DNA from 3 places in the Streptomyces sp. NPDC001617 genome. Region 3 is predicted to be linked to each of the others. Evidence: riboswitches for the same ligand, from Rfam matches in the RefSeq annotation. Region 3 holds a riboswitch; each other region holds the start of a gene.
The links. A riboswitch is a leader RNA that binds a small molecule or an ion and turns the genes downstream of it on or off. The one in region 3 is predicted to bind cyclic di-AMP.

Region 1: another riboswitch for cyclic di-AMP. It lies ahead of ACWC09_RS30965 (M23 family metallopeptidase); the one in region 3 lies ahead of ACWC09_RS21185 (transglycosylase SLT domain-containing protein).
Region 2: another riboswitch for cyclic di-AMP. It lies ahead of ACWC09_RS19235 (M23 family metallopeptidase); the one in region 3 lies ahead of ACWC09_RS21185 (transglycosylase SLT domain-containing protein).

Annotation. Positions count from the first base shown of each region.
Region 1 is NZ_JBSFHA010000048.1:48,575-59,165, reverse strand. Features, by position in the region: gene ACWC09_RS30980 (bifunctional acetate--CoA ligase family protein/GNAT family N-acetyltransferase) at 1-2,501, opposite strand, end outside; gene ACWC09_RS30975 (HPr family phosphocarrier protein) at 2,710-2,991, shown strand; gene ACWC09_RS30970 (GntR family transcriptional regulator) at 3,140-3,832, opposite strand; gene ACWC09_RS30965 (M23 family metallopeptidase) at 4,021-4,785, opposite strand; cyclic di-AMP (ydaO/yuaA leader) riboswitch at 4,798-4,961, opposite strand; gene ACWC09_RS30960 (M16 family metallopeptidase) at 5,153-6,541, opposite strand; gene ACWC09_RS30955 (M16 family metallopeptidase) at 6,538-7,932, opposite strand; gene ACWC09_RS30950 (DNA gyrase/topoisomerase IV subunit A) at 8,298-10,591, shown strand, end outside.
Region 2 is NZ_JBSFHA010000023.1:6,525-17,115, reverse strand. Features, by position in the region: gene ACWC09_RS19255 (helix-turn-helix domain-containing protein) at 1-56, shown strand, start outside; gene ACWC09_RS19250 (DUF6126 family protein) at 53-178, shown strand; gene ACWC09_RS19245 (tyrosine-protein phosphatase) at 211-1,008, opposite strand; gene ACWC09_RS19240 (alpha-galactosidase) at 1,178-3,247, shown strand; cyclic di-AMP (ydaO/yuaA leader) riboswitch at 3,556-3,723, shown strand; gene ACWC09_RS19235 (M23 family metallopeptidase) at 3,728-4,639, shown strand; gene ACWC09_RS19230 (DUF6250 domain-containing protein) at 4,893-5,615, shown strand; gene ACWC09_RS19225 (SGNH/GDSL hydrolase family protein) at 5,760-6,545, shown strand; gene ACWC09_RS19220 (TetR/AcrR family transcriptional regulator) at 6,649-7,269, opposite strand; gene ACWC09_RS19215 (acetate--CoA ligase family protein) at 7,525-9,831, opposite strand; gene ACWC09_RS19210 (Glu/Leu/Phe/Val dehydrogenase dimerization domain-containing protein) at 9,828-10,591, opposite strand, start outside.
Region 3 is NZ_JBSFHA010000026.1:94,415-105,005, reverse strand. Features, by position in the region: gene ACWC09_RS21220 (ABC transporter permease) at 1-101, opposite strand, end outside; gene ACWC09_RS21215 (ABC transporter ATP-binding protein) at 88-1,065, opposite strand; gene ACWC09_RS21210 (LolA family protein) at 1,214-2,464, opposite strand; gene ACWC09_RS21205 (CHRD domain-containing protein) at 2,727-3,737, opposite strand; gene ACWC09_RS21200 (polyprenyl synthetase family protein) at 4,001-5,011, opposite strand; gene ACWC09_RS21195 (hypothetical protein) at 5,232-5,444, shown strand; gene ACWC09_RS21190 (CocE/NonD family hydrolase) at 5,464-7,506, shown strand; cyclic di-AMP (ydaO/yuaA leader) riboswitch at 7,762-7,954, shown strand; gene ACWC09_RS21185 (transglycosylase SLT domain-containing protein) at 7,959-8,441, shown strand; gene ACWC09_RS21180 (HAD family hydrolase) at 8,460-9,275, opposite strand; gene ACWC09_RS21175 (FAD-dependent oxidoreductase) at 9,474-10,591, opposite strand, start outside.

The sequences.
Region 1 (10,591 bases), on a different contig from region 3:
TCCAGGCGTACGCCGCCCAGGTCGGCCCGGTGGCGCAGATGCGGGGCGGTGGCCTTGAGGGCCACGGGGTAGCCGAGACTCTCGGCCGCGCGGACGGCGTCGTCCGGGGTGAAGGCGGGAATCGCCCTGCGTACCGCGATCCCGTACCGGCCGAGCAGTTCGCAGGTCTCGTCCGTGCCGAGGGTGAGGCCCTGCTGGCGCGCGAGCAGTCCGTCGATCTGCTCGGCGGCGCCCTTCTCGTCGATGTCCTCGTACTCGGGCACCTTGCCGGGCTCGGCGGCTTCGCGCCGCCACTGGGCGTAGTGCACGGCTTCGGCGAGGGCACGGACGGCGCGCTCGGCGGCGGGGTAGGCGGGAATCAGGCGCGAGAAGGTCCCGGGGGCGGAGGGTTCCGATGCGGGCGCGGCTGCCGATGCCGGTGCCGTCGCCGGAGGGGGCAGCTGCTGCGAGGGCCGGAGCCGGCGGGTCGCTGTCTCGGCGCCCGTCGCCTTGGCGGCCGTGCCGTCGGCCGGCGCGGTACTGGTCGCCTGGGGAGCCGTGCCGCCCGCCTGGGCCGCGGTACCCGCCGTCCTGGCGGCCGTGCCGTCCGCCTGGGATGCGGCACCCGCCGCTTTGGGAGCCGCCCCGTCCGCCTGGGGTGCGGTGCTGGCCGCGGCCGACAGGGCCTCCGCGAGCCCGCCCAGTTCCACGTGCACGACGAGCACCGGCTTCGCGGGAGCCTCCTCGGCCGCCGACCGCAGGGCCTCGGCCAGCTCCGCGTCGCCGGGAGACACCTCCCCGATCGCCGGGATCGCCGTCACGACCACCGCGTCGCACGAGTCGTCGCCGAGCGCCCGCAGCAGCGCCGCGTGGAAGTCCTCGGCCGAGGCGCCGGTCGTCAGGTCCAGCGGTCGCTGCGGCCTGAGGCCTTCGGCGAGACAGGCGTCGTAGGTCAGCAGCCCGAGCGACTCGGAGTTCCCCACGATCGCCACGCGCGGTCCGGCCGGCAGCGGCTGGCGGGCCAGCAGCAGCCCCGCGTCGACCAGTTCGGTGATCGTGTCCACGCGGATCACACCGGCCTGCCGGAGCAGCGCGGACACGGTGGCGTGCGGAAGCCGCGTCGCCCGTACGGCGTGCCCCTGCGGCGCGGAACCGGCGCCCTGGACGACGACCAGGGGCTTGGCGGCCGCCGTCCGCCGGGCGAGGCGGGTGAACTTGCGTGGGTTGCCGATGGACTCCAGGTACATCAGGACGACGTCGGTGTCCGGGTCGTCGTACCAGTACTGGATGACGTCGTTGCCGGAGACGTCCGCGCGGTTGCCGGAGGAGACGAAGGTGGACACCCCGGTGACGCCGGTGACGCCGCCACCGCGTCGGTGCAGCCGGGACAGCAGCGCGATGCCGATGGCGCCGGACTGGGCGAACAGGCCGATGCGGCCGGGGCGGGGCATCTCGGGTGCGAGCGAGGCGTTGAGCCGAACGTCCTTCGAGGTGTTGATGACACCGAAGGCGTTCGGCCCGATGATCCGCATGCCGTACGTGCGCGCGTGGCGGACGAGTTCGCGCTGGCGCTCGCGCCCCTCGGGCCCGCTCTCGGCGTACCCGGCGGAGACCACGACCAGCCCCTGTACGCCGTGTTCGCCGCACTCGGTGACGACCTCGGGGACGTGCTCGGTGGGTACGGCGACGACGGCCAGGTCGACATGACCGTCGATGTCCCGCACCGAGCGGTGGGCGGGGACGCCGTCGAGTTCCTTGAGGTCCTCGGGGAAGGCCCTGTTGACCGCGTACAGCTGCCCGGCGTAACCGGCGTCCCTGATGTTGTCGAGGATGCTGCGGCCGACGCCCCCGGGCGTGCGCCCGGTGCCGATGACGGCGACGGAGCCGGGCGCCAGCAGCCGCCGTACGGAACGCGCCTCGGCGCGCTGCTCACGCGCGCGCTGGACGGCGAGGGAGCGGTCGGTCGGTTCGAGGTCGAACTCCAGGCGTACGACGCCGTCCTCGAAATGGCGCTGCTGGGTGTAGCCGGCGTCCGTGAACACCTTGATCATCTTGTTGTTGGCGGGCAGCACCTCGGCGGCGAAGCGGCTGACACCGCGCTCGCGGGCGACGGCGGCGATGTGTTCGAGGAGTGCGGAGGCGACGCCGCGGCCCTGGTGGGCGTCCTGGACGAGGAAGGCGACCTCGGCCTCGTCGGAGGGCGCCGACGCGGGCATGCCGTCGGCACCAATGCGGTCATAGCGTACGGTGGCGATGAACTCGCCGCCCACCGTGGCCGCGAGTCCCACCCGGTCCACAAAGTCGTGGTGCGTGAAGCGGTGGACGTCCTTGGCGGACAGGCGCGGGTAGGGCGCGAAGAAGCGGTAGTACTTCGACTCGTCCGAGACCTGCTCGTAGAAGCTGACCAGGCGGTCTGCGTCATCAACGGTGATGGGGCGGATGCGCGCGGTGCCGCCGTCGCGCAGCACCACGTCGGCCTCCCAGTGGGCGGGGTACTCGTGCCGGTCCGACGAGGTCTGCATGGGCCCCAGAGTACGGCTCGCGTCCGACAACGGCGCGAGGCAGTCTGTGGAGAACACAGCAGCCTGTGGAGAACTGAAGAAGGACGGAAGTCGGGCCGAGGCCGCGGTCCGACCACCCACCCCGGACGGGACGAAGGACCGCTCCGGAGACGCTTCACGGTGTGGGAAACTGGTCTAGACAACCCTGAGAACCGAAGGGCAGCATCACATGGCTGAGCGCCGCGTCAACGTCGGCTGGGCCGAGGGCCTCCACGCCCGCCCCGCTTCCATCTTCGTCCGGGCCGCCACGGCCGCAGGTATCCCGGTGACGATCACCAAGGTCGGCGGCACCCCCGCCAACGCGGCCTCCATGCTGGCCGTCCTGGGCCTGGGCGCCCAGGGGGGCGAGGAGATCGTCCTCGCCTCGGACGCCGAGGGCGCGGACGCCGCTCTCGACCGTCTCGCCAAGCTGGTCGCGGAGGGGCTCGAGGAGCTTCCCGAGACCGTCTGAAAAGCGAATTGAGGGTCGCGGCACTCGCCGTCCCGCAGCACTGAAGGGCTCGTCCGGAATTTACCGGGCGAGCCCTTCGCATTTCCCCATTGCGGGCAGCAGAAATAATCCCCCGCGAATTGTCTCCTCTTTGTATACGGCGCCCGTGTTAATGCCGCAGGCCCGACATGTTTACGGGATGTTGCGAGTTCCTCACACCGTTCACGCGTTCGGGGGTGCCGAAGCGCAGCCGGTGCGCGGCCGTCGAGCGCTCGGTGTGCAGCGTGGTGATCGCACGGGCGCGTTCGCCGTCCCCGCGGGCCACCGCGTCGACGATCGCGCCGTGCTCCGCCCAGGACTCCACCGGGTTGGCGGGCGCGTCGACGGCGTACATCCAGGCGATCTTGTGGCGCAACTGGGTCAGCATCGAGGTCAGCGCGGGGCTGCCGGAGGCCTGGGCGAGCGTCTCGTGGAACCAGCCCCCCAGGGAGCGCAGATCCTCGCTGTTGCCCCTCCTGGCCCGCTCCTGGCCCAGTCTGACGAGGCCTCGGAGGACCTTGAGATGGGCCTCGGTGCGCCGCTGGGCGGCCCGGGAGGCACCCAGCGGCTCCAGGAGCATGCGCATCTCCAGCAGGTCGGAGGCCTCCTGCTCGGTCGGCTCCGCGACGCACGCGCCCGCGTGCCGCCGGGTCACCACGAAGCCCTCCGCCTCCAGGGTGCGCAGGGCCTCACGGACGGGGACGCGCGAGACACCGTAGCGGCGGGCGAGGAGTTCCTCGGTGAGGCGGCTGCCACGCTCGTAGACACCCGCGACGATGTCGTCCCGGATGGCCGTGCACACCGAGTGCGCCGGAATACGCATGACCGACCTCCGCCTTAATCCCCGTGAAACGTCGTCGATTGACGTTGTGTCCAAGGACTCTATTGCAATGAGCCGGAATTTCCGACGGCGGACCGGAATCCATGGATATTTTTTGGACAGCAGAGCGACAGAAACGGCGAAACCCCGGCTCCAGGAGCCGGGGTTTCGGTAGATCTTGCGGTCCGTCGTCAGACGTTCACGCCGTGCGAGCGCAGGTAGGCGACGGGGTCGATGTCCGAGCCGTACTCGGGAGTCGTGCGGGCCTCGAAGTGCAGGTGCGGTCCGGTGGTGTTGCCGGTCGAGCCGGAGAGGCCGATCTGCTGGCCCGGAGTCACCTGCTGGCCGACCGAGACGCCGATGGAGGACAGATGGCCGTACTGGGTGTACGTGCCGTCGGCCATCTTGATCACGATCTGGTTGCCGTAGGCGCCGCCCCACCCGGTCTGCACGACCGTGCCGGAGCCGACCGCGTGGACGACGGTGCCGCTCGCCGCGTGGAAGTCGATGCCGGTGTGGCTGCCGGAGGACCACAGGGAGCCGCCGGTCTTGTAGCCCGTGGAGACATACGAGTTGGCGATCGGGGCGACGAAGGTGTTGAGGCGCTTGCGCTCGGCCTCGCGGGCGGCGCGCTCCTTGGCCTCACGCTCCGCCTTGGCCTTCGCCTCGGCCTTCTTGCGCGCGGCTTCCGCGGCGGCCTTCTTACGGGCGGTCTCCTCCGCGGCCTGCTTCTGCGCGTCGGCCTGGGCGTCGATCTTGGCGGCGATCGAGTCACCGATGGTGATGACGGGGGTGAGACCGGTCTGCTCGACGGAGTTCTCCGCGGCGAGCGCGGGGGCCGCGAGGGTACCGATCACGCCGGTGGTGGCGAGGGCCGCGACGCCGGCGGCCGCGGCGGTACCGCGCTTGACGCGGCTGGGACGACGGTGCTTCCCGGTGGCGCACATGAACGCCATGTAGTGGCTGGTCCTTTCCTTCCCTCTCGCCTACCGGGTTAGCTGACGGGTTCGGAGCAGGAAGGTCTCCTACGGACCCCCTCGCGGCTTGCGCGGGCGTCCGATTCACCCCAGGGACTACGTGGGTCCCCGGCTCCCCTGGCTCGCGCCGTACGGGGACTCGGCGATGGCTGTCCGGTGCCGCGGGTGCGGCGCGGTGCCTGACGGACAGCCCGGACGACGCTAAGCGGGGCCGCTTTCAATCCCCAAACGGATCACGGTGTTTGTAGCGCATCCCACAGGGCAGACAGGCAACCTCCGCCCCAATTCGGACATACGGGGGCCCTGGTGACGCATCCGTCACCAGGGCCCCTGCGCGCGCGTGCCGCTACTCGGCCGACACCACGGTGACTTCACCGATACCGAGGGCCTCGACGGGCTCCTTGATCTCGGCCGCGTCACCGACGAGCACGGTCACCAGACGGTCCACCGGGAAGGCGTTCACGGCCGCCGCTGTGGCCTCCACGGTGCCGGTCGCGGCGAGCTGCTGGTACAGCGTCGCCTGGTAGTCGTCGGGCAGGTGCTGCTCGACCTGGTCGGCCAGCGTGCCCGCGACGGCCGCCGCGGTCTCGTACTTGAGCGGCGCCACACCGACGAGGTTCTGTACGGCGACGTCCCGCTCGGCGTCGGTGAGGCCGCCCTCGGCGAGCGTACGGAGCACCTTCCAGAGGTCGTCCAGGGCGGGACCGGTGTTCGGGGTGTCCACGGAACCGCTGATGGCGAGCATCGACGCGCCGGTGCCGTCCGGGGCGGACCTGAGGACCTGCCCGAACGCGCGCACCCCGTAGGTGTAGCCCTTCTCCTCGCGCAGGACTCGGTCCAGGCGGGAGGTGAGAGTGCCGCCGAGGCAGTACGTGCCGAGCACCTGCGCGGGCCACACCCGGTCGTGCCGGTCGGCGCCGACACGGCCGATGAGCAGCTGCGTCTGGACGGCACCGGGACGGTCCACGATGATCACGCGACCGGTGTCGTCGGCGGTCACCGCGGGCACCGGGCGGGGCTCGGCCTTCGAGCCGGTCCAGGCGCCCAGGGTCTCGCCGAGCAGTGCGTCCAGGTCGACGCCGCTGAGGTCGCCGACGACCACGGCGGTGGCCGTCGCGGGCCGGACATGACGGTCGTAGAAGGCTCGTACGGCCGCCGCGTCGATCTTCTCGACCGTCTCCTCGGTGCCCTGGCGCGGGCGCGACATGCGCGAGGTCGCCGGGAACAGCTGCCGGGAGAGCTCCTTGGCGGCACGGCGGGAGGGGTTGGCCAGCTCGTGCGGGATCTCGTCCAGACGGTTGCGGACGAGCCGCTCGACCTCGCTGTCGGCGAACGCGGGCGCCCTGAGGGCGTCGGCGAGCAGACCGAGCGCCTTGGCGAGCCGGGAGGCCGGGACCTCCAGGCTGAGGCGGACGCCGGGGTGGTCGGCGTGCGCGTCCAAGGTGGCGCCGCAGCGCTCCAGTTCGGCGGCGAACTCCTCGGCGGAGTGCTTGTCGGTGCCCTCGGAGAAGGCGCGCGCCATGATCGTGGCGACACCGTCGAAGCCGGCCGGCTCGGCGTCCAGGGGCGCGTCGAGGAGCACCTCGACGGCGACGACCTGCTGGCCGGGGCGGTGGCAGCGCAGGAGCGTCAGGCCGTTGTCGAGCGCGCCGCGCTCGGGCGCAGGGAACGCCCACGGCCTGGCTTCGCCGGCCTGGGGCTGCGGGTGGAACTCCATCGTGGCGAGCTCGGTCACTTGGCCGCCTCCTCGTTCTTGTCGCCGGCTTCGACCGTGGCCTCGGCCTCGGGGTCCTCCGGGGGATCTGCGTCCTCTGCGATCTCTCCGGCGAGCGGCTCGTAGACGAGCACCGCGCGGTTGTCGGGGCGCAGGCGGGCCTTGGCGACCTCCTGGACCTCCTCGGCCGTCACCGACAGCACACGCTGGACGGCGGTCAGGGCGAGCTGCGGGTCGCCGAACAGGACGGCGAACCGGCACAGTTCGTCCGCGCGGCCCGCGACCGTGCCGAGCCGGTCCAGCCACTCGCGCTCCAACTGGGCCTGGGCGCGCTCCATTTCCTCGGCCGTGGGGCCCTCCTCGGCGAACCGGGCGAGCTCCTCGTCGATGGCGGTCTCGATGACCGGCACCTCGACGTCACCGGAGGTCTTGACGTCCAGCCAGCCCAGGGAGGGCGCTCCGGCCAGACGCAGCAGACCGAAGCCGGCGGCGACGGCCGTACGGTCGCGGCGCACGAGGCGGTTGTAGAGGCGGGAGGACTCGCCGCCACCGAGGATGGTCAGCGCCACGTCGGCCGCGTCCGCCTCGCGCGTGCCGTCGTGCGGCAGCCGGTAGGCGGCCATCAACGCGCGCGCGGGGACCTCCTCCTGGACGACCTCGCGCAGCTGCTCGCCGATGACCTCCGGCAGCGAGCCGTCGCGCGGGGCGGGCTTGCCGTCGTGCGAGGCGATGGAGCCGAAGTACTTCTCGATCCAGGCGAGCGTCTGCTCCGGGTCGATGTCGCCGACGACCGACAGGACGGCGTTGCCCGGCGCGTAGTAGGTGCGGAAGAACGCGCGCGCGTCCTCCAGGGTGGCCGCGTCCAGGTCGGCCATGGATCCGATCGGGGTGTGGTGGTAGGGGTGGCCCTCCGGGTAGGCGAGGGCGGTGAGCTTCTCGAACGCCGTGCCGTAGGGCACGTTGTCATAGCGCTGTCGGCGCTCGTTCTTGACGACGTCCCGCTGGTTCTCCATGGACTCGTCGTCCAGGGCCGCGAGCAGGGAGCCCATGCGGTCGGCCTCCAGCCAGAGGGCGAGCTCCAGCTGGTGGGTGGGCATGGTCTCGAAGTAGTTGGTGCGCTCGAAACTGGTGGTGCCGTTCAGCGAGCCGCCGGCGCCTTGCACCAGCTCGAAGTGGCCGTTGCCCTTCACCTGGCCCGAGCCCTGGAACATCAGGTGCTCGAAGAGGTGAGCCAGGCCGGTACGGCCTTTGACTTCGTGACGCGAGCCGACGTCGTACCAGAGGCACACCGCCGCGACCGGGGTCAGGTGGTCCTCGGAGAGCACCACGCGCAGCCCGTTGGCCAGGCGGTGCTCGATCGCTGTCAGGCCCCCGGAGCCTGCCTGGTCTGTGGCCGTGTGACCCATGGGCATGTACGTCCCTTCGCCTCGCGGATGCGGTGGTGGAAACCGCGGTTTTCCTGCCGGTCCTGCCACTGTATGCAAGCGTGCGGACCCTCGGCGAAGTTCCCGCGGGACGTACGCCCACAGCGGATCGCGTAGCCTTCCGCCACACCGGGAACCGAGGCCGACGCCAGGTCCTCGTCCGCGTTGTCAGTGCCGCGGTCCACAATGGTCGCGTCAGAACCCGTTCACGCTTCAGCACGAGCGAGCCGAAGGGGCGCGTCGGTGTCGAGCGGACGAGCGCGCGGAGGCCCGCAGGGCTGAGCACGGTCGGCCGCTCGACACCGACGTGAGCGCCCCGTAGGCGAGTGACCAGAAAAGAGGAGCCGGCAGCGATGGCCCGCCGCAGCACGAAGACCCCGCCGCCCGACGACTCGTTCGAGGAGCGGATCCTCGACATCGACGTCGTCGACGAGATGCAGGGCTCCTTCCTCGAGTACGCGTACTCGGTCATCTACTCCCGCGCCCTGCCGGACGCCCGCGACGGCCTCAAGCCGGTGCACCGCCGCATCGTCTACCAGATGAACGAGATGGGCCTGCGCCCCGACCGCGGCTATGTGAAGTGCGCGCGCGTGGTCGGCGAGGTCATGGGCAAGCTGCACCCGCACGGCGACGCGTCGATCTACGACGCCCTGGTGCGCATGGCCCAGCCGTTCTCCATGCGCGTGCCGCTCGTCGACGGCCACGGCAACTTCGGCTCGCTGGGCAACGACGACCCGCCGGCCGCCATGCGGTACACGGAGTGCCGCCAGGCCCAGGCGACCAGCCTGATGACGGAGTCGATCGACGAGGACACGGTCGACTTCGCGCCCAACTACGACGGCCAGGAGCAGGAGCCGGTCGCCCTGCCGGCCGCCTTCCCGAACCTGCTGGTCAACGGCTCGTCCGGCATCGCGGTCGGCATGGCGACCAACATGCCCCCGCACAACCTCTCCGAGGTCATCGCGGCCGCCCGCCACCTGATCCGCTACCCGAACGCGGATCTGGACACCCTGATGAGGCACGTCCCGGGCCCCGACCTGCCCACGGGCGGCCGGATCGTCGGTCTCTCCGGCATCCGGGACGCGTACGAGACGGGCCGCGGCACCTTCAAGATCCGCGCCACGGTCGAGGTCGAGACCGTCACCGCGCGCCGCAAGGGCCTGGTCATCACCGAACTGCCGTTCACGGTCGGCCCCGAAAAGGTCATCGCCAAGATCAAGGACCTGGTCGGCTCCAAGAAGATCCAGGGCATCGCCGACGTCAAGGACCTCACCGACCGCGCGCACGGCCTGCGCCTGGTCATCGAGATCAAGAACGGCTTCGTGCCGGAGGCCGTCCTGGAGCAGCTGTACAAGCTGACGCCGATGGAGGAGTCCTTCGGCATCAACAACGTGGCGCTGGTGGACGGCCAGCCACTGACGCTCGGCCTCAAGGAGCTCCTGGAGGTCTACCTCGACCACCGCTTCGAGGTCGTGCGCCGCCGCAGCGAGTTCCGCCGCACCAAGCGCCGCGACCGACTGCACCTGGTGGAGGGTCTGCTCACCGCCCTCGTCGACATCGACGAGGTCATCCGTCTGATCCGCTCCAGCGAGAACAGCGCGCAGGCCAAGGAGCGCCTGATGGAACGCTTCTCGCTGTCGGAGATCCAGACGCAGTACATCCTGGACACCCCGCTGCGGCGCCTCACCAGGTACGACCGCATCGAGCTGGAGTCCGAGAAGGACCGGCTCAACGCGGAGATCGCCGAGCTGACCCGGATCCTCGACTCGGACGCGGAGCTGCGCAAGCTGGTCTCCTCCGAACTGGCCGCCGTGGCCAAGAAGTTCGGCACCGACCGGCGTACGGTCCTGCTGGAGGCGTCGGGCGCCCCGGCGGCCACCGTGCCGCTGCAGGTCGCGGACGACCCGTGCCGGGTGCTGCTGTCCTCGACGGGTCTGCTGGCCCGTACGTCGAACGGCGAGCCCTTCCCGGAGGACGAGGACGCCAGGCGCGTGAAGCACGACGTGATCGTCTCGGCGGTCCCGGCGACGGCCCGCGGCGAGATCGGCGCCGTGACCTCCTCCGGCCGACTGCTGCGGATCAACGTCGTCGACCTCCCGCAGCTCCCGGACACGGCGTCGGCGCCGAACCTCTCGGGCGGTGCGCCCCTCTCGGAGTTCCTCTCCCTGGAGGACGACGAGACGGTGATCTGCCTGATCACGCTCGACGAGTCCTCCCCCGGCCTCGCCCTCGGCACCGAACAGGGCGTGGTCAAGCGCGTGGTGCCCGACTACCCGTCCAACAAGGAGGAGTTGGAGGTCATCACGCTCAAGGAGGGCGACCGCATCGTCGGCGCGGTCGAGTTGCGCACCGGCGAGGAGGACCTGGTCTTCATCACCGACGACGCCCAACTGCTGCGCTACCAGGCCGCGCAGGTCCGCCCCCAGGGCCGCCCGGCGGGCGGCATGGCGGGCATCAAGCTCACCGAGGGCGCGAAGGTGATCTCCTTCACGGCGGTGGACCCGGCTGCGGACGCGGTCGTCTTCACGGTCGCGGGCTCCCGAGGAACCCTCGACGACTCGGTCCAGACGACGGCCAAGCTGACCCCGTTCGACCAGTACCCGCGCAAGGGCCGCGCCACGGGCGGCGTCCGCTGCCAGCGCTTCCT
Region 2 (10,591 bases), on a different contig from region 3:
TGCAGAGCCCCACGGCCACCCTGTGCCTGGGCCCCACCACTGGAGACACACCATGAGCAACAGCGACATGGAGGAGAAGTTCCCCCGCGCCCTGTGGGTCCGCCTGATCATCTACATCGCCGTGGGGCATCTCTTCGCGGCCTTCGTCTATCTGCTGTTCGCGGTGGGCGCGAAGTAGCCCGCCGCCTCGAACGGAGCAGCCCGGGCGCCTCAGTCGAGGAGCCGCCCCCGCAGCCGCTCCCGCACCTCCGGCGTGACCCCCAGCCCCTGCTCCAGGTACGTGTTCACGCTGCCCCACGTCTCCCCGATGGTCTCGAAGGCCGCCTCCAGATACTCGGCGCGCGCCTCGAAGAGGGGGTTGAGCAGTTCCATGACCTCGGGGGAGTAGCCCGCGGCGGAGGATCCGCTGCGGCGGATCCTGTAGCGGCGGTGCCTGGCGTTCGACTCCAGGTAGTCGGCGACGATCGCCTCGCGCTCGACGCCGAGGGCGAGGAGCGTCACGGCTATGGACAGGCCCGCGCGGTCCTTGCCGGCCGCACAGTGCATCAGGGCGGGCACGCTGTCCTCGGCGAGCGAGCGCAGTACGCGCGCGTGCTCGTCGGTGCGCTTCTTGATGATCGTCCGGTACGAGGCGACCATGCGGCCCGCGCCCTTGCCGTCACCGAGGATCTCGCGCAGCTGGTCGATCTCGCCGTCCCGGACCATCTTCCAGAACTCGGCGCCGTCGGCCGGGTCGGACAGCGGCAGGTTCACATTGCGGACGCCCGGCAGCTCGACGTCCGGGCCCTCCAGCTTCTGATCGGCCGCGTTGCGGAAGTCGAAGATCGTGTGCAGCCCCAGGGAGGCGAGGAAGCCGGCGTCCTCCTCGGTCGCGTGCGCGAGGTGGCCGCTGCGGAACAGAACGCCGTGCCGCACCCGCCGTCCGTCCACCGTCGGCAGCCCGCCCACATCACGGAAGTTGCGGACTCCCGACAGCTCCGGCTCGGTCGACGGGATCTGCTGCGTCACAAGGGCTCCTCCCGGTCGCCCCGTCGGCGCGGCTCGACGACGGGCACTTCTCCGACGATACGACATAGGTTCCTTGGGCAATGAGTTGTCCACAGGCGTTGCAGACGGCCCCCACCGCCCTTGATGATGTTGGGGATTGATCACGACTGTTCGGATCTGTGAGGGCTTGATGCTGGAGATCTCCGACCACGGCCGCACCTGGGTTCTTTCCGGGGCGACCAGCAGCTACGCCGTCCACCTCACCGAGGGCGACGAGCTGCTGCACCTGCACTGGGGCCCGCGGATCGCGCTCGCCGACGCCGAGGCCCTCGCCGTCCGCCCGCTGCCCGTCTACCGGCCCTTCGAGTCCCAGCTCGACGGCCGCGAGGAGTACCCCGTCGAGGGCGGCCCCCGCTTCGTGCGCCCCGCCCTGTCCGTGCGCACCGAGGAGCGGCGCGGCACCGAGTGGCGCTTCGAGGCGTACGAGACGGACGGCGACGACCTGCGGCTGCGCTTCCGTGACGGCGGACTGGCCGTCACGCTGCACTACCGGATGCGCGGCGACGTCGTCGAACGATGGGTGACCCTCGACAACCAGGGCCCCGCCCTGGAGCTCCTGCGCGCCGACGCCGCCACCTGGACCCTGCCCGACCGCGAGGACTGGCGGCTGTCCCAGCTGCACGGCCGCTGGGCCGCCGAGTCGCTGCTCACCCGGTCCCCTCTCACCTACGGTGAGAAGATCATCGGCAGCCGCCGCGGCCATACCGGTCACCAGCACCTGCCCTGGGTCGCCCTCGACACCGACGCCACCGAGGAGCGCGGCGAGGTCTACGGCTGTGCGCTCGGCTGGTCCGGCTCCTGGCGGCTCTCGGTGGCGCAACTCCCCGACGCGCGCGTGCAGATCACCGGCGGCGCCGGCTACGACGACTCCGGGCTGCTGCGGCTGGAGGCGGGGGAGTCGTACACCACCCCCGTCTTCGCCGGCCTGTGGAGCGACGGCGGCTTCGGCGGGGCGAGCCGGGCCTGGCACGCGTACCAGCGCGCGTATGTCGTTCCGGGCGCGGAGCAGGACCGTCCGGTGCTGTTCAACTCCTGGGAGGCCACGGAGTTCGACATCTCCGAGGAGCAGCAGGGCGCCCTGGCCCGACGGGCCGCGGCGATCGGCGTCGAGCTGTTCGTCGTCGACGACGGCTGGTTCGGCAAGCGCGTCAGCGACCGCGCAGGGCTCGGCGACTGGACCCCCAATCCGGACCGCTTTCCCAAGGGCCTGGGGCCACTCGCGGACTACGTGCACGCGCTCGGCATGCAGTTCGGCATCTGGGTCGAGCCCGAGATGGTCAACCCGGACAGCGACCTGTACCGCGCACACCCCGACTGGGTCCAGTTCCAACCGGGACGAAAGCGGACGGAGTTCCGCAATCAGCTCGTGCTCAACCTGGCCCGCGAGGACGTCCAGGAGTACCTCTGGGAGCAGCTCGACGCGCTCCTCGCGAGCGCTCCGATCGACTACGTCAAGTGGGACTTCAACCGCTGCTTCACCGACGCCGGTTGGCCCGCCGACTCCTACCCCCAGCGACTCTGGGTCGACCATGTCCGCGGCCTGTACACCCTGCTGGACCGGCTGCGGGCGGCCCACCCGGGTGTCGCCTTCGAGTCCTGCTCGGGCGGCGGCGGACGTATCGACCTCGGGGTCCTGAGCCGTACGGACCAGGTGTGGACCTCCGACAACACCGACCCGCTCGACCGGCTCGCCATCCAGCACGGCTTCAGCCAGATCCACCCCGCGCGGGTGATGGCCGCCTGGGTCACCGACAGCCCCAACACCCAGCTCAACGGCCGGGTCAGCTCGCTGCGCTTCCGGTTCGTGAGCGCCATGGCCGGAGTGCTCGGGGTCGGCGGGGACCTCACCGAGTGGACCGAGGACGAGCTCGCCGAGGCCCGCGAGTGGGTGAGCCTCTACAAGGAGATCCGGCCGCTCGTCCAGCACGGCGACCTCTACCGGCTGCGGCCGCCGACGGGCGGGCTGAGCGCGGTGCAGTACACGCGCGGCGACGAGACGGTCGTCCTGGCCTGGCTCCAGGCGCAGGGGTACGGCGAGCCCGTACCGGCGCTGCGGCTGCGCGCCCTCGACCCGACAGCGTCGTACGAATGCCTCGAAACGGGCGAAGTACATCGAGGTGCCGTATTGCTGCATCACGGACTGCGTACCGACTTGCGTGGCGACCTCAATGCGGCAGTTTTCCGCCTGCGTCGCATCTGAGTCTTCTGTCCGAATTGGCGCCTTGATTGCACTTCATTCCAACTCGCTCTGGAGTAAAGGGAGCTGGAGCGGCGGCACGTGAGGAGCGTCATATTCGTGACCGAGCGTGGCCCGTCATGTTCACGTAATTAGGGCGCTTTTCGTGGGCCGTTGAGCGGCGGGGCGATCCCGTAATTGACGGAGAGTGACCGGGAATTTTCACAGCGGATCAAGAGAAACGCATTCACAGGGAACCGCCGCTTGTCCCTTTGCGTCCTCGTCGCTTACGTTCCACACCAATCCGGACGGACGCCCAATCCTGCCGCCGACCGGTATCCGCACCAACTCACCCGTGAACGGCAGGAGCGGGGGACCCACAGGCACAACCGCCTGTTCCGGTCTCCGGAACAGGCTAGGGGTAAAGCCGCGTCCAGCGCGTGGCCGGGCATCTCCAGTCCGCACCCGACAGCTCACCTCGCAGGCGCCGGAGAGGAATTCGCCATGCCCGCGAAGGGTAAGCACCGCCGCCCGAAGTCCCAGCGCTTCACCCGCTCCATCGCCGTCGCCGGAACCGGTGGCGCCGCCCTCGCCCTTCCGCTGATGGGGGCCACCGGCGCCCACGCGGCCACCGTGCAGTCCGCTTCTCAGTCGGTTTCGGAAAAGGCCGTTCAGGCTCTTCCGAATACGGCGAAGAAGGCGACCGAAAAGAAGAGTGCCGCGAACAGTGCGGGTGTGCGCACCTATTCGGTGCGGGTCGGTGACTACCTCTCGAAGATCGCCGACGAGCAGAACGTCAGCGGTGGCTGGCGCAGGCTCTACGAGGACAATCGCGAGGCCGTCGGCGACAACCCGTCGCTGATCCACCCGGGCCTCAAGCTCACGATCGGCAAGAAGGCCGCGACGAGCACCACCGAGTCGTCCTCCTTGCGGGGCTCCGCCACGAAGAAGAGCTCGGCCTCGAACAAGGCCACCACTCAGAGCGCCAAGACCACCAGCGCCTCCACCGGCTTCCAGCTCCCGGTCTCCGGCGGCACCATCGGCACCGGCTACCACGTGGCCGGCAGCATGTGGTCCAGCGGCTATCACACCGGCGTCGACTTCGTCGTCCCGACCGGCACCTCCATCAAGTCCGTGGGCGCGGGCACGGTCGTCACCGCGGGCTGGGGTGGCGCCTACGGCAACCAGGTCGTCGTCAGGCTCGCCGACGGCTACTACGCCCAGTACGGCCACATGTCCCAGATCTCCGTCTCGGTCGGCCAGACCGTGTCCGAGGGTCAGCAGCTCGGCCTCTCCGGCGCGACCGGCAATGTGACCGGCCCGCATCTGCACTTCGAGATCCGCACCACGCCGGACTACGGCTCCGACGTGGACCCGGTCGCCTACCTCCGTTCCAAGGGCGTCGCCGTCGGCTGACCCCCCGCCGACAGCCTCGCCCGACACGCCGCCGAAGGCCGGACCCCGATCCCCGGGTCCGGCCTTCGGTGTGTTCGGAATCGCCGTGTGCCCGGAATCGCGGGGCTCGTGATCGTTTCATTGCGGTCGTGTGGCGGGCGATACGACGGTGTCGACAGTGGAGGGGCAGTGGGGGCACGATGATCTCCGTAGCTCTGCAAGCGCTTTCTAAGGGTTCTGATGCTCACCACGACATCGAAGGAGCCGCCACCCCATGACGACAACCCGTAGAGCGTTCGGAGCCCTGGCCGCAGGTGCCGCCCTGGCTGCCCTCGCCCCCGTGGCGAACGCGAGCGCCACACCGCGCCGCCACCGCGGCCGTCTCCTCGCCCACGACGACTTCCGCCACGGCCTCGGCCGGTGGGCCGTCGAGCTGGAGAAGGGCGGGACCGTCGCCGCCTCCCGCGGAACCCTGGAGGTCGACGTACCCGCCGGGGCGACGGTCTGGTTCAAGAAGCGGTTCGAAGGGCCCTACGTTCTCGAATACACCGCGACGGCCGTGTCGGAGGGCGGGGTCAACGACCGGGTCTCCGACCTCAACAACTTCTGGAACGCGACCGACGTCCGCTCCCCGGACGACATCTTCGCCACCCCGCGCGGCGGGGCGCTGGCCGAGTACGACTACCTCAAGACCTACTACGTCGGCTACGGCGCCAACACCAACACCACGACCCGGCTGCGGCGCTACGTCGGCGAGGCGGGCGTCCGTCCGCTGATCTACGACTACACCGAGCCGCTGCTTGTCGCGAACGAGCCCGACCGGGTCCGTATCGTCTCGGACGGATCGACCGTGCGCTGGTGGAACAACGGGCGGCTCGTCTTCGACTACAGCGACCCTGAGCCGTACACAAGTGGCCACTTCGCCTTCCGGACGACATGGAGTCATTTCCGGATCAGCGACTTCAGGGTCTGGGCGTTGCTCCCCCAACATCCCTGATCAGAGGGTTATTCCAAGTTTGGTCAACACTTTAGGCGTGGCTTATCTCACCGTCCGTCAACCCTTTCCTACGGTCGCGTAGGTCACATTCGAAGGTTCATCATGACCGCTGTGGCAGACGATTCGAAGAGTGACAGCAGATCAGTGATCGGGTCGTACGTTGCGGTGGGGGACAGCTTCACCGAGGGCGTCGGCGACCCCGGCCCCGACGGGGCGTTCGTCGGCTGGGCGGACCGCTTCGCGGTACTCCTCGCCGACCGGCGCCCCGAAGGCGATTTCACGTACGCGAACCTCGCCGTGCGCGGCAAGCTGCTCGACCAGATCGTGGAGGACCAGGTCTCCCAGGCCGTCGAACTGGCGCCGGAGCTGGTCTCCTTCTCCGCGGGCGGCAATGACATCATCCGGCCCGGCACCGACCCCGACGAGGTCGCCGAGCGCTTCGAGCGGGCCGTCGCCCGGCTCACCGAGGTCGCCGGCACGGTGATGGTGACGACCGGATTCGACACCCGTGGCGTGCCCGTGCTCAAGCACCTGCGCGGCAAGATCGCCACCTACAACGGACATGTACGGGCCATCGCCGACCGTTACGGCTGCCCCGTGCTCGACCTGTGGTCCCTGAAGACCGTCCAGGACCGGCGGGCCTGGGACGGCGACCGACTCCACCTCTCGCCCGAGGGGCACACACGCGTGGCACTGCGCGCCGGCCAGGTCCTCGGTCTGGAGGTCCCGGCAGACCCGGACCAGCCCTGGCCGCCGCTCCCGCCGCGCGGCACGCTCGAGATCCGGCGCGACGACGTGCACTGGGCGCGCGAGTACCTGGTGCCGTGGATCGGGCGGCGCCTTCGCGGCGAGTCGTCCGGGGACCATGTCACGGCGAAGGGCGCGCTGTCGCCGGAGGACATCAGGACACGGATCGCCTCGGTCGCCTGAGCGAGGCTGCCGGAGCCTTCCCACATCGCGGGCCGCGCCGACCTTCGGGTGGCGCGGCCCGCGATGCCGGACAACACGTGAGCCATGGCACCGAACGGCGGCTTCAGCTCCCCGAGGCCGTCAACGCCTCCCGCTCCAGCCCCAGTTCACGTGCCAGCGCCTCGTCCACCCACTCCTGCGCCCGCGTCCGCGACACCGCACCGGTGTACGACGTCAGCTGCACGGCCAGCCCGTCCAGCAGGGCCGTCAGGCGCAGCGCGGTGCCGCTCGGGTCCGGGCAGCGGAACTCGCCCGCGGCCACGCCCTCCGCGATGACCTCGGCGAGCGCCGCCTTCCACTCCTTGTCGAGGTCGCGCGTGACCTCCTGCAGCGCGGGCTCGCGCAGCGCCGCCGCCCAGCCCTCGATCCACAGCCGCCAGCCCTTGGCCTGACCGGTCGGCGCGTACCAGCGCACGGCCGACCGCAGTCGCCGCAGCGCCGTCGTACGGCGGCCGAGCAGCTTGCGCAGATGGGCCAGGTCGTCCTCGGCCGCATAGGTGAACGCCGCGGCGACCAGCTTCTCCTTCGTCGAGAAGTGGTACAGCACCAGCGCATTGCTCACGCCGAGCGCCGAGGCCACGTCGGCGATCCGCACCGCCGCCACGCCCCGCGCCTCGATCTGCTCGATGGCGGCCCGCAGCAACTCCTCGCGCCGCTCCGCCACACTCAACCGCACTCTCGCCACGCGGTCACCTTATTCCGTCGCCGCTGATGGCGCCGGGTGAGGCCACTTCTTGACCGGTTCCCAGGGGGGCGGGCCGGTCCTGGCGACCGCCGCGTCGCGCTGCCGTGAGGCCGTCGTCAGGAGGAGTCCGCCCGTGACCCATGCACCGACCCACGCCGTCCCCCGGCAGGACCCCGCCGGCCCGACCTCTCCACGGAGGGGCGCGGACGCGGGGGAGAAGGAGCAGGACGCGCTCCTTGTTTGCAGTGAGGCGCCTCAACTCCCTCTGGAGTGGGACGTCTTGGGGTGTCGGAGCACCGCGTGTGCGTCGAGTGCGAGCGCGCCTTTGGGGTGGACGAGGAGCGGGTTGACCTCCAGTTCGGCCAGCTCGGGATGTTCGGCGGCGGCCCGCGTGATGGCACACACGGCGGCCGCGGCGGCGTCCAGGTGGACGGGAGGGGCGCCGCGCCAGCCGGTCAGGAGGGCGGCGTGGCGGAGTTCGAGAAGCAGGGCACGCGCGCGTGCGTGGGTGAGCGGGGCCAGGGCGAGGACGGTGTCGGCGAGGAGCTCGGTCGTGACGCCGCCGATGCCGAGCAGGGCGACCGGGCCGAAGGCCGGGTCCCGGCGTACTCCGACGATCAGTTCGTGGGCGTAGGGGGGTGTCGCCATGGCTTCGACGGCGTAGCGCCGGGCGTCGGTGGTGGCGTGCATCCGGTGGAAAGCGGCGCGGAGGGCCTCCTCGTCGGCGATGTTCAGGGCCACTCCACCGGCCTCGGTCTTGTGGGCGAGGCCCGTCGCCTTGAGCACCAGCGGGTATCCGACGCGGTACGCGGACTCGACGGCTTCGTGGACGTCCGTCACGAACTCGGCGGCGGGGAAGGGCAGTCCGTGGGAGGCGAGGAGGTCGCGGACGGTCTCGTAGCCGCCGTCGTCGATGCGGTACGTCGCCGTCGGCGCCGTCGGCGGCTCGTGCGGGGTGGCGGCGGTGACCCGGGCGGCTGCGGTGAGTGCCGTGGCGGCCTGCTCGACGCGCTCGTAGACCGGGATGCCGCGGCCGCGCAGGACGGCGAGTGCCGGGGTGTCGCGCGCCATGGTGTGCACGAGGAGTCGGCGGCCGGACGCGTCGGCGGCGTCCGCGAGCAGGTCGGCGACCTCGCATTCGCGGGCCGTCTGGGCGGGGTTGGCGCTGGCGTAGTCCCCGAAGTAGCCGGTGAGGACGACCGCGTCCGCCTCACCGCCGGCCAGCAGTTCACCGGCCACGCGCGCGTAGGCGCCGAGATCGGCTTCACCGGCGCCCGCGAGGTCGACCGGGTTGCGGCGCCCTGCGCCAGGTGGGAGGAGGTCGGCGAGGCGGTCGAGGGTGCGCCGGGACAACGGGGGGACGGCGGCGCCGCGTACCGCGAACGCGTCGGCGGCGAGAGCGCCTTGACCGCCGCTGTCGCCGACGACGGCTACGCGGAAGGGGCGGAGGTCGGAAGCGTCGGAAGCGCGAGGTGCCGCGGGCGTGAAAGCCGACGGGGAAGCGGGAGCCGGGAGAGTCGCGGGAGCCGATGAGGAGGGCGGAGCTGAGAGGGGCGCGGAAGCCGGAGGGGACGATGGAGTCGCGGCGGTGCTCGGATGTGGCGAGCTGACCGTCGCTCCCGTTCCCCGTGAGCCGCCCCGGCCGTTCGGAGGCGCCGCCAGCAGGCACATCACCGTGTCCACGAGTTCTCCGGCCGACTCCAGCAGCAGCGCCCCGCTGTCCCGGCACACCGCCGCCACCGTGTCGTACGGGCTCACCAGTGCGCCCGTGTGGGACGCGGCGGCTCCCGTGGAGGCGGCGCTGCGGCCGACCGTCAGGAGGAGGACCGGCTTGCCGGCCGCGTGGGCCGCGCACAGGGTGCGGGCGAGGCGGCGGCCGTCTCGGAAGTCCTCGACATAGGCGGCGATCACCCGGGTGGGAGCGTGGTCCATCAGCGTGTCCAGGGCGTCCGCCACGTCGATGTCACGCTGGTTGCCGAGGGAGACGAAGCGGGAGAAGCCCTGTCCGGCGCGGGCGAGCAGGCGTCCGATCTCCAGGGCGAGGTTGCCGCTCTGCGACACCAGGCCGACCGCGCCGCCGGGGAAGTCGCCCCAGCTGAGCCGTAGTTCGGTCGTCGTGTCGACCAGGCCCATGCAGTTGGGGCCGAGGAGCCGGGCCCCGCTGCCGGTCACCAGCGCCGTGAGAGCCCGCTCGTCGGCCGGATCGCCGCCCGAGGTGATGACGGTGAAGCAGCGCGCGCCGACCGCCAGTCCCTCGGTCACCACCGGGAGGATGTGCGCGGGCGGTACGGCGACGACGACGTGCTCGCACGAGACGCCGTCGAGGGACGCGTGGAACGGCACTCCGTCCAGGCTCCCGCCGCGCCGGTTCACCAGATGCACGATCCGGCGTCCGCGCCCAGCCAGGGCGCCCTTGGCGAGCCAGTAGCCCCACTTCTCGGGGTTGTCGGAAGCGCCGACGACGGCTACCGAGGTGGGGTCGAACAGGGCCTGCGACAGGGCTGGTTCACCGGAGCAGACCCCGGGAGGCGTTCCCCTCGCCGGCCCTTCCACCGCTGTCATCGGTACCATCCGAACCGCTCGGCGATCACCGGCAGCCGGTCCGCCACGATCGCGTGCGCGGCCGTCCTCGGGGTCGTCCCGTCGGCCTCCGCCCGCGCCAGCATCTGCTCGACCAGGGCCCGCATCGAACGCCGCGTGTGGGCGAACGCCTCGTCCGCGTCCGGACCGATGTCGCCGAACAGGGTCCACCACCACCAGGCGTTCGTCCCGGAGTTGACGACGACGTCCGGCAGCACGGTCACCCCGCGCGCCGCCAGCAGCTCCTCCGCCTCCGGCAGCACCGGCATGTTGGCCGCCTCGACGATCCAACGGGCGCCGATCCGCTCCTGGTTGGCCGTGTCGATGGCGTACGACACCGCCGCCGGCACCAGCACCTCCACCTCGGCCGACAGCCAGGCCTCACCCGGCATTTCACGGTCCCCGGGCCGCAGCACCGCACGGTCCACGGCGCCGTACCCGTCCCGCGCGGCCAGCAGCGCCTCGACGTCCAGTCCGGCCGGGTTGGCGATCGTGCCCTTGATGTCGGCGACGGCCACCACCGTCAGCCCCGCGCGCGTGAGGAAGCGCGCCGTGGCCCCGCCCATGGTGCCCAGACCCTGCACGGCGACCCGTGTGCCCTCGTACGGCACACCGGCGCGGTCCAGGGCGGCCAGCGCCGACTCGGCGACCCCACAGCCGCCGACCAGTTCGTCCAGCCCGATGCCGTCCATCTCGACGGCGAACGCATCCGCGAGCCGTTGCCGGGCCGTCGCCTCGTCGT
Region 3 (10,591 bases):
AAGAGGGCGCCGAGGAAGGTTGTTCGGCGACTTGCGGTGGGTGCGGGCTGGTCGCGCCGTCCCCCGCGCCCCTTCAGGGCGTTCGAGCTAGCCTGCGACATCGAAGCCCTCCCCTGTCAGGGCCACGAAGGCGTCCTCCAGGGAGGCGCGTTCGATGCCGAAGCCGCGGACTCGGACGCCTGCCTTGACCAGTGCCGCGTTTACGTCGGCCAGGTCGCGGTCCGGGGGCTCTGCTGTCACCCGGTCCTCCGTGACCACGACATCCGCGGCGCCCTGTTCCTTCAGTACTCGGGCCGCGTCGGTCGGGTCCGGGGTGGTGATCGCCAGGCGGCCGCGGGTGCCTGACGCCAGGTCGGATACCGCGCCCTGGGTGATGAGGCGGCCCTGGGCCATGACCGCGGCGTGGGTGCAGACCTGTTCGATCTCGTCGAGGAGGTGGGAGGAGAGGAAGACGGTGGTGCCGTCGGATGCCAACTCCCGGACCAGGGAACGGATTTCGCGCATGCCCTGGGGGTCGAGACCGTTGGTCGGCTCGTCCAGTACGAGGAGTTTGCGGGGCTGGAGCAGGGCCGCGGCCAGACCCAGACGCTGCTTCATGCCCAGCGAGTACGCCTTCGCCTTCTTGCCCGCCGCCGCCGACAGGCCCACCCGGTCCAGCGCCGCCGCGACACGGGCACGCCGGGTGCGCGGGTCGGCGGTCGGGTCGGCGGCGTCGTAGCGGATGAGGTTGTCTCGGCCGGAGAGGAAGCCGTACAGGGCGGGGCCTTCGATGAGGGCGCCCACGTGCGGGAGGACGGTGCGGGAGGCTCGGGGCATGGGGCGGCCGAGGACGCGCGCCGAGCCCGATGTCGGCTCGATCAGGCCCATCAGCATGCGGATGGTGGTGGTCTTGCCCGAGCCGTTCGGACCGAGGAAGCCGAAGACGCTGCCCGCCGGGACGGTCAGGTCGAGGCCGTCGACGGCGAGCTGTCCGCCACGGTAGCGCTTGGTGAGCGCCCGGGTGGCGATGACGCTGTCACCCGGCTCGCTCTGTTCCGGCTCCGGGGTGGACGGTTCCTCGTCCATCGGCTTCCTCGATTCGTGCTCGTACGGCGGCCTCGGGTGCCTCGCGCGGCTGCGCGGCGACCCCGCCTCGCTGTGATTACTCACAGTGATGACGAAGGGGCGCCGCGCGATGTTCCCGGCCGCTCCGCGTTCACCCGGGCGGGTGACACTAGCCCGCGTTCGCCGCCTTCACCAGGGCGTCCTTGGTGACCGCGCCGACGTAGACCTTGCCGTTGTCGGTGATCAGGGCGTTGATCAGGCGGGTCTTGAAGATCGTGCCCGAGCCGAACTTGCCGGTGACCTTGTCGCCGAGGGAGTCGAGGAAGCCGCCGAAGTTGCCGCCGGCCTCGGAGCCGGACGGGACGCCCTTGCCGCCGGTGTCGAAGGTGGCGATGGAGTCCCAGCCCTTGCCCAGGACGTTCAGCCCGTCGGGGCTCTTGGCGTGGTTCTCGCCGGACTTGCCGCTCTTGCCGGTCGTGCCGCTCTTGCCGTCGCCCTTCAGGCCGCCGTCGATCCGGCCGTCCTTGTGGGCGGACGGGCTGTCCTCGGTGACCTTCGCGCCCTTGGGTGCCTTGAAGTCGAAGGTCGAGGCGGCCGGCTCGGCGAAGCTGATCTGGGTGAAGCCGACGTCGATCACGGCGGCGCCGCCGCTCGCCGGGGTCAGCGTGAACTTCAGCGGGAGCCCGGTCTTCGAGTCGACGGCGACGGTGATCTGACCGACCGTCGAGCCGGCGTCCTTGGGCTTGATGACCAGGCGGTAGGCGTCCCGGCCCGCGACCTGCGCGGTGCCCTGGACGGTGATCGAGGTGGTGTCGTCGGCCGCCTTGAGGGCGTCCTTGGCGAGCTGGTCGGGCGTGGCCGGCGACTCCTCCTGCTTCTTCTTCGCGGAGGCGCTGTCCGGGGCGGTGGAGTGGTAGACCTCGTTGGACTGGCTGTCGTAGCCCCAGACGTCCTTGCCGTTGTGGATGAGGCTGTACTCCGCCGCGTTCTCCAGCAGGGACAGCTTCTGCTTGTCCGGGCCGTCGGCCGCGACGCGCAAGGTGTGGGTACCGGAGGCGAGTTCGGTCAGCTTGGCCGTGGGGTCGGCGGAGGATCCGTCGCCGGAACCCTTGGTGGCGCCGGACACCAGGCTGTTCTCCAGGCCGCCGAGGTCGGGCAGGCCCAGGTCCGTGGTGATCTTCACCGTGCCGGACATCTGCTGTACGTCCGACTTGGCGATCTTCTCGATGAGTTGCTGTGCGCTGATCTTCGGCAGGCTGGGGTCGCCGGAGTCGGCGAGCGCGGGGACGAGGCCGATGGTCGCCGCCGCCACCCCCACCACCGCGACCGGGACGACGTACCGCGCGGCCTTGCGCCGCCCGGCGCCCAGGTCGTCGACCTCCCCGGTGCTCGTGCTGTCGTCGGATTCGTACGGTGCCATGTGTGCGCTACCTCCGTCGTCGGCGGCGGCTTTCCACTCCCGTGCATCCACCCCGTAGCCGCCATTCTCACCCGAATCGGTGAGGAGTGGTGTTTCCCGTGGTCTCCAGTTGACCAAATCGGCCAGAGAGAAGCGTCAGACCGCGGAGGCAACTCCATGTACACCTGGGGTATGACATGAGAGGGCGGCGCCTCCCCCGACCCGTAGGGGTCGTATGGGGAAGACGCCGCCCGAGCAGGCCTTTCGGCCCTCAACTCCCTTGTCAGCCCTGCACGAACACGTAGTCCGCCGAGTACGGGACGCCGACGATGGTGCCGGGCTCACAGGAACCGGTCGGGGCGACGCCGCCGACGGTGTTCAGCCGCAGGATCTCCGCGGTGCCGGCGAGCAGGCCGTGGTGCTTCCCGGACTGGGTGGCCTTGAGGTCGAGTTCGGGGATGTTGCCGTCTCCGTTCGGGGTCTTGGACTGGACGGCTCCGGTGACGGCGCTGCCGTCGGGCGCGACCCACTGCGGTGTACCGGAGTTGGGAGCGACGAAGGAGTGCCGGATGCCGCCGCCGAGCAGGGCGCTGACGTCCCGCTGGGCGAAGGCGTAGCCGCCGGCGTCCGTGGGCTTGCACTCGTAGATCTGCTTGCCCTTGACCACGGACGCCTGGAAGTTGTCGAAGGCGTCACGGAAGTCGAAGGCGGCGACGGTGACCTTGTGGAGCTGGCCGCGGACGGCTCCGCCCGGGAACTCGGCCGTGTGCAGGTTGGCGTAGAACGAGCCGGGGTCGTTCTTCAGCGCGTCGAGCAGGGCCGGGTCCTCGACCTTGACGGTGCCGGTGACGCTGTGCCGCTTGCTGTTCTTGAGCAGCTTGCTGAAGTCGACCTTGACGCCGCCGTTGGTGCCCTTGGCGCCCTGGTGGATGTGGAGCATGGTCGGCTTGCCGGTGCCGCGCCAGGTGACGGCGACGGACACCTTGTCGTCCTTGACCTTGATGAACTCGAGCGCGGCGCCGTCCTTGTCCCCCACGGCCGGGCCACCGGCGACGGGCACCTCGTTGGCACCGCGCAGGCTGGTGGCGAGAAGGGTGCCTCCGGTGCCACCGGAAACGGTCCCGCTCTGTGTGACGATGCCCTGCTCACTCATGCCGGCGTGTCCCGCGTGGTCGGTGCGGGCACCTCCGGCGGCGTAGGCGGGAATCACCATCGCGGCGACACCGCCCGCGGCGGCCACCGCCACGGCGGTGACGATCAGGCTCTTACGGCGCTTCGAGAACGTCGCGTTCATGCCCATGATTCTGTTTTCTCCCCGTAGACCGGCCGACACCCCCTGCGTCGGCCTTCTGGGTATGAGTACGGAAGGGATCTTAGGTTGGACTCAGTCCAGCCTTGTGACGTGTATCACATAGGACCGGTCGCCGGTCAGTGATCAACACCGGCCCGGCAATCCCAGCCGTCCCAGGGGCCGAGGACAAGGTCCTTTCGGGCCATCAGGGGTGCAGGGCGGAAGCCTTCGGGGGGACTGAAAGGGCAGCGGTGAGGAGGGGTGGGTCAGCCCGCTCGGTGGACCACCGCGTCGCACATCTCCGCCAGGGCGGCCTTCGCGTCGCATTCCCGCAAGGGGGCCAGTGCGGAGCGGGCGTCCTCCGCGTAGCGCACCGTGTCCCGGCGCGCCTGCTCCAGCGCGGGGTGCGCCCGGAGGCCGGCCAGCGCCTCCGCGTGCCTCGCGTCGTCGGTGAGGTCGGAATCCAGGAGCTCGCGCAGGGCGATGTCCTCGGCCAGCCCCAGCCGCTCCGCCCGCTCCCGGAGTCGTAGGACCGGAAGGGTGGGGATGCCCTCGCGCAGGTCCGTCCCCGGCGTCTTGCCCGACTCGCGGGAGTCGGACGCGATGTCCAGTACGTCGTCGGCGAGCTGGAAGGCGACGCCCAGGCGCTCCCCGTACTGGGTGAGGACGTCCACCACCGTCTCGTCGGCTCCCGACATCATCGCGCCGAAACGGCACGAGACCGCCACCAGGGAGCCCGTCTTGCCGCTCAGCACGTCCAGGTAGTGCTCAACCGGATCGCGGCCGTCCTGCGGCCCCGCCGTCTCCAGGATCTGCCCGGTGACGAGGCGCTCGAACGCCTCGGCCTGGACACGGACGGCCTCCGGGCCCAGGTCGGCCAGGATGTGCGACGCGCGCGCGAAGAGGAAGTCGCCGGTCAGGACCGCCACCGAGTTGCCCCAGCGGGTGTTCGCACTGTCGACCCCGCGCCGCACCGCGGCCTCGTCCATGACGTCGTCGTGGTACAGCGTCGCCAGGTGGGTCAGCTCCACCACCACGGCCGACGGCACGACTCCGGGGGCATAGGGATCCCCGAACTGTGCAGCAAGCATCACGAGAAGCGGCCGAAACCGCTTTCCACCCGCTCGCACCAGGTGTTGGGCGGCCTCCGTGATGAAGGGGACCTCACTCTTGGTGGCTTCGAGCAAGCCCTCCTCGACGGCCGCCATTCCGGCCTGGACATCGGCTTCCAGAGCCTGGTCCCGCACGCTCAGCCCGAACGGCCCGACGACGGTCACGAGGGGTCTCCTGTCTGCTGGTGTCTACTGGCGGTTACACGGTTTGTCGATAGGTCGCTGCCATCACTCAAGTCAGCGTATCCGGTCACCTTTCGATCACCGATGCCCCCCACCCGTCCAGGAGGGGCGGTACCGGATCACGCCCGGTATGTTTCTGATCACCTGATAACAGCAGATATTTACCGACTTGCGCTGTCCACCTGGAGGGAAGCAGCGGCCCGTGTCCCGAACAGAAGTCGACGTCGAGCCCGGCAGCGGGCCGCCCTCCGAGGACGATCACGCCTTCTTCGGCCGGCCCGAGGGCCTGCACCCTCTCCGGCCTGGAGGTCTGGGAACGCTTCTCGTTCCCCGGCATGCAGGCGCGGTGGCCGCGGGCCTGGCCGTGATGGCCGCGATGCCCCGGCTGCGCCGCACGATGCATCCGGTCCACTGATGCCAACGGGGTCCCGCTCATGCACATCCGTACGTCCTTCCCCTACGACACCGCCCACGAGGACCTCTGGATCCCGCTCCCCGACGGGACGCTGCTGTACGCGCGCGTGTGGCGCCCGCTGACCGACGAGCCCGTGCCGGCGCTCCTGGAGTACCTCCCGTACCGCCTCTCCGACTGGACCGCGCCCCGCGACCACCAGCGCCATCCCTGGTACGCGGGCCACGGCTACGCCTCCGTCCGGGTCGACATCCGAGGGCACGGCAACAGCGAGGGCATGCCGACGGACGAGTACTCGGCGACGGAACTCGCCGACGGCGTCGAGGTGGTCAACTGGCTTGCCGCGCAGCCCTGGTGCGACGGCAAGGTGGGCATGTTCGGCATCTCCTGGGGCGGGTTCAACTCCCTCCAGATCGCGGCCCTCGCGCCCGAGCCGCTCAAGGCGATCGTCACGGTCTGCTCCACGGACGACCGTTATGACAACGACGTGCACTACACCGGAGGTTCCGTCCTCGGGGTGGACATGCACGCATGGGCGGCGACCCTGCTCGCCTTCGTCTCCCGCCCGCCGGACCCGGAGTACGTCGGTCCGATCTGGCGGGACATGTGGCGGGGACGGCTGGAGGCCGTCGACCCGTTCATCCACACCTGGCTCGCCCACCAGACCCGCGACGACTACTGGCGCCACGGCAGCGTCTGCGAGGACTACGGCACGATCGAGGCCGCCGTCCTCGCGGTGGGCGGCTGGCACGACCCCTACCGCGACACGGTGCTGCGTCTCGTCGAGCACCTCCCGGCCGACCGCGTCCGCGGCCTGATCGGCCCCTGGCCCCACCGGTACCCGGACCACGGCCTGCCGCCCGGCCCTGCGATCGGCTTCCTCCAGGAGACCCTGCGCTGGTGGGACCACTGGCTGAAGGGCATCGACTCCGGGGCGATGCGCGAGCCCTTGCTGCGTTCCTGCATCAGCGACTCGCACGCCCCGGCGACGGTGTACGCCAAGCTGCCGGGCCGCTGGGTGGGCGAGCCGGCCTGGCCTTCTCCCCACGTGACGGCGGTGTCGTACGGCCTTGAGGGCAGTGCTATGTCACATACCACTGCCCCCGTACCGGTCCGCTCACCGCAGCACACAGGCGTCGACGCCGGCCGTTTCTTCCCCTTCGGCAACGACGCCGACCTACCGCCGGACCAGCGGGAGGAGGACGCGCGGTCGGCGTGCTTCGACTTCGAGGTGGGTGAGGAGACCTGGGTGCTGGGGCGGCCGAAGGTGCGGTTGCGGGTGACCTCCGAAGTGAAGAGCGGTCAGATTGCCGCACGGCTGTGCGACCTCGCACCGGACGGCGCGTCGACCCTCGTGACGCGGGGCGTGCTGAACCTGTCGGCCCGTCAGGGACGGGACAGGGACGTGCCGTGGCCCCCCGGCGCCACCGAGGACGTCGAGTTCGAGCTGAACGGCATCGGGTACGCCTTCCCGGCCGGCCACCGCATCCGGCTCGCCGTCTCCTCCGCGTACTGGCCGTGGGTGTGGCCGCAGGCCGACTCGGCGGCCGGGTTCACCCTGGACCCGGCGGGCAGTTCACTGGAACTTCCGGTACGCGCGCGTGCGTCGGACGAGCGGGCGATCACCTTCGAGGAGCCGGAGCAGGCCGAGTCGCTCGGAGTGACCCGCGGCGTAGCCGCTGGTGGATGGAGCCCCGCCACGCTGGACGAGCCGCGCCCCGAGCGGCTGGTGGTGCGGGACGTGGCCAAGGGCGAGTGGCGACTGGAGGTCGGCCCGCGCTACGGCGGCACGCGCGTGTACCCCGACGGCCTGGAGTTCACCGAGGACGCGCTGGAGACGTACACGATCCGGGAGAGCGACCCGTTGTCGGCCCGCACCCGCTCGGACTGGTCAATCCGGCTGCACCGTCCGAATGCGGCCTGGGACACGACGATCCGTACACGGTCCGAGATCACCTGCGACCGGGAATCCTTTTTCACATCCAATGAGGTGATTTGCACGGAGGGTGGGGAGGTCGTCTTCCATCGGACCTGGGAGAAGCGGATTCCACGGACAGCCGGTTGACTACGAGTTGGGCTCATTGCCCGATTTACCACTCTTGCGAAAGCCCGTGACTTGGCTCACTCGGATCCATGATCCACATTCCGGCACATTTCGACCGATCCGCCTTCTCCGGTATGCCAGTTGAGGTTGGCACCCGCAAAGGATCAAGCACCTCAAACGCCTCATATCTAGGTCAACCGGCTTGATGAGTGAATCCGGCACTTGTTCCGGACATGTGCTCTCGCATACGTTCCCGGCCTGTCGGGCGGACGCCGAATCCTGCCGCCGCCCGAACCGTCTACCGAGAACGCACGGCAGGAGCGGGGAACCCAGGTAAGTCGCCGGGTCGGGATGTCTTCGGACATTCCGGATCGGCTAGGGGTGAAGTCGTGTCGCCTTACGGCGATGCGGCCGGGCAGCTCCCGCCCGAACCCGACAGCTCACCTCGCAGGCGCCGGAGAGGAAACCCCGTCATGCCTGCTGCCGCTCAGCCCCGCCGCCTCAGAAGCTCCCGCCTCGCCCGCAAGCTCGCCGTCATCGGTACGGGCGCCGCCGTGCTCGCCCTCCCGGTCATCGGCGCGACCAGCGCCTCCGCGGCCCCCACGTCGGTGGTCACCGCCTCCTCGCTGGGCTATGCCAACAACCTCGACGGCTGGATCCGGGCCTCCCTGCAGGTCATGGCCCAGCACGGCATCCCGGGGTCGTACAACGGCATCTACCGCAATGTGATCCGTGAGTCGTCCGGCAACCCGTACGCCATCAACAACTGGGACTCGAACGCCCTGGCCGGCACCCCCTCCAAGGGCCTGCTCCAGGTGATCGACCCGACCTTCACCGCGTACCACGTCAGCGGCACGTCGTGGGACCCGTACGACCCGGTCGCCAACATCACCGCCGCCTGCAACTACGCGGCCCATCGGTACGGGTCGATCGACAACGTCTGGGGCGCCTACTGAGGCGTACGAGCCGCCTGTCTACCGGGCGCCCGGGAAGAGTCTTTCGAGGACGACGGCGATGCCGTCGTCCTCGTTCGACAGGGTGATCTCGTCGGCCACCGCCTTGAGTTCGGGATGGGCGTTGGCCATGGCGACGCCGTGGGCGGCCCAGTCGAACATGGGGATGTCGTTGGGCATGTCCCCGAAGGCGATCGTCTCCCGCGGGCCCAGGCCCAGGTGTTCGGCGGCCAGGGCGAGGCCCGTCGCCTTGGTGATGCCGCATGGCTGGAGTTCGACGGTGCCGGGCCCCGACATGGTGACGGTGGCCAGAGAACCGACCACCGCGCGCGCGGTCGCCGCCAACTCGTCGTCGGACAGGTCCGGGTGACGCAGCAGCACCTTGCTGATCGGCTCGCACCACAGGTCGTCGCGCCGGTCGACCCGTACGGCGGGCAGCGTGGGGTGCGGCATCAGATAGCCCGGCTCGATGAGCGTGAGGCCGTCCACGCCGTCCTGGTCGACGGCCGCGTACACCTGGCCGACCTCGGCCTCTATCTTGCCGAGGGCCGTCTCGGCCAGCTCCCGGTCAAGGGTGACGGACCACAGCAGACGGTCCGCGTCGGCGTCGTACACCTGCGCGCCCTGCCCGCACACCGCGAGCCCCCCGCTGCCCAGGTCGTCGAGGAGCGGACGCACTCTCGGGGCCGGGCGGCCGGTCACCACGAGGTGCCGGGTGCCGGCCTCCGCCACGCGCGCGAGGGCGGCGACGGACCGGTCGGAGAGCGTGTCGTCGCCTCTCAGCAGCGTGCCGTCCAGGTCGGTGGCGATGAGTGCATACGCGGTGGGTGCGGCCATGATCAGAGAATACGGACAGGACGCACCACCGACTCATCGCGAACCGGACGACCGCCCCGTTCACCGTCGTCCCACGGTCAACTTCCGTACCGCCGTTGACTTTTGATCACCAGGGCGGCCGGTTGTCAGTGGCGGGTGCGACGCTTGTTCTGTCGCACCCACTGGACCGACGGATCGGGGGCCGTTGTGGTGAGGGGATCAGGCGTGCGCCGCCGCCAGGTGCTTGGCGAGCCTCGGCGAGGCGAACTCGGTGCCGCACACGAAGCGCATCACCGGGCCGTACGAGGCCGCCGCCGGAAGGCCGGTGAAGTACAGGCCCGGGACCGAGGACACGTATCCGGCGCCCAGCCTGGGCGTGCCGCGGCTCACGGCGACGTGGGTGCGCAGCTCGGGGCCGAGGAAGTCCATCGCCGCGATGTCGACCCGGTAGCCGGTCGCCGCGATGACGTGATCGGCCGACAGCTTCTCCGTCTGGCCGCCGTGCGTGCGCACCGACAGCGTCGGGCCGGCGCCGTCCGCGTCCGTGCGCACGATCCGGTCGACCTCGCTGACCTGGACCTTGCCCTCGAAGCGGTCGCGCAGCCACCAGGCGCCGAGCGGGCCCAGGACCCGGCGGACCAGGTAGTGACGGGTCTGGGCCGGGAGGTAGCGGTAGGGCTGCGGGTAGTAGCTGAGGGCCCACAGGGACCAGGCGCGGCCGAAGGGCGACTCCGGGCGCAGCTTGGGCTGCTTCCAGGGCGGCGCGCCGAAGGCGACCCTGCCGCTCCCGCGGGAGACCACCCGTACCTGCGCGCCCGCCTCCGCGGCCAGCGCCGCCGTCTCCAGCGCGGACTGGCCGGCGCCGACGACGATCAGGTCCTTGCTGGAGTAGCGCGTGAGGTCGTGGTGCTGGGAGCTGTGCGAGACCGGGCCCGTGGGGGTGGGTCCGTCCGCCGCGGCCGTGGCGAGTTCGGCGGGCACGTGGGCGAGGCCGGACAGGCCGGTCGCCACGACGACCGCGCGGGCGGTGAACAACTCGCCCGAGTCCAGCTTGAGTTCGAAGCCGCCGCCCTTGCGGCGGTCCACCGACACCACCCGCACCCGCTCCAGCTCGGGCACCAGCTTCTGCTGGAACCACTCGCCGTAGGCGATGAAGGTCTCGACCGGGATGATGTCCTCGTCCGTCACCAGGCGCTTGATGCCTGCGGCGTCGCAGTAGTCGGCCAGGTTGTGGCCCGGCTGCGGCGCGTCCAGGCTGGAGGCGACCGGTGTGGACTTCAGGAGCATGCCGGCGGGCATATGGTCGCGCCAGCTGACCATGGGCTCGCCGAAGACGC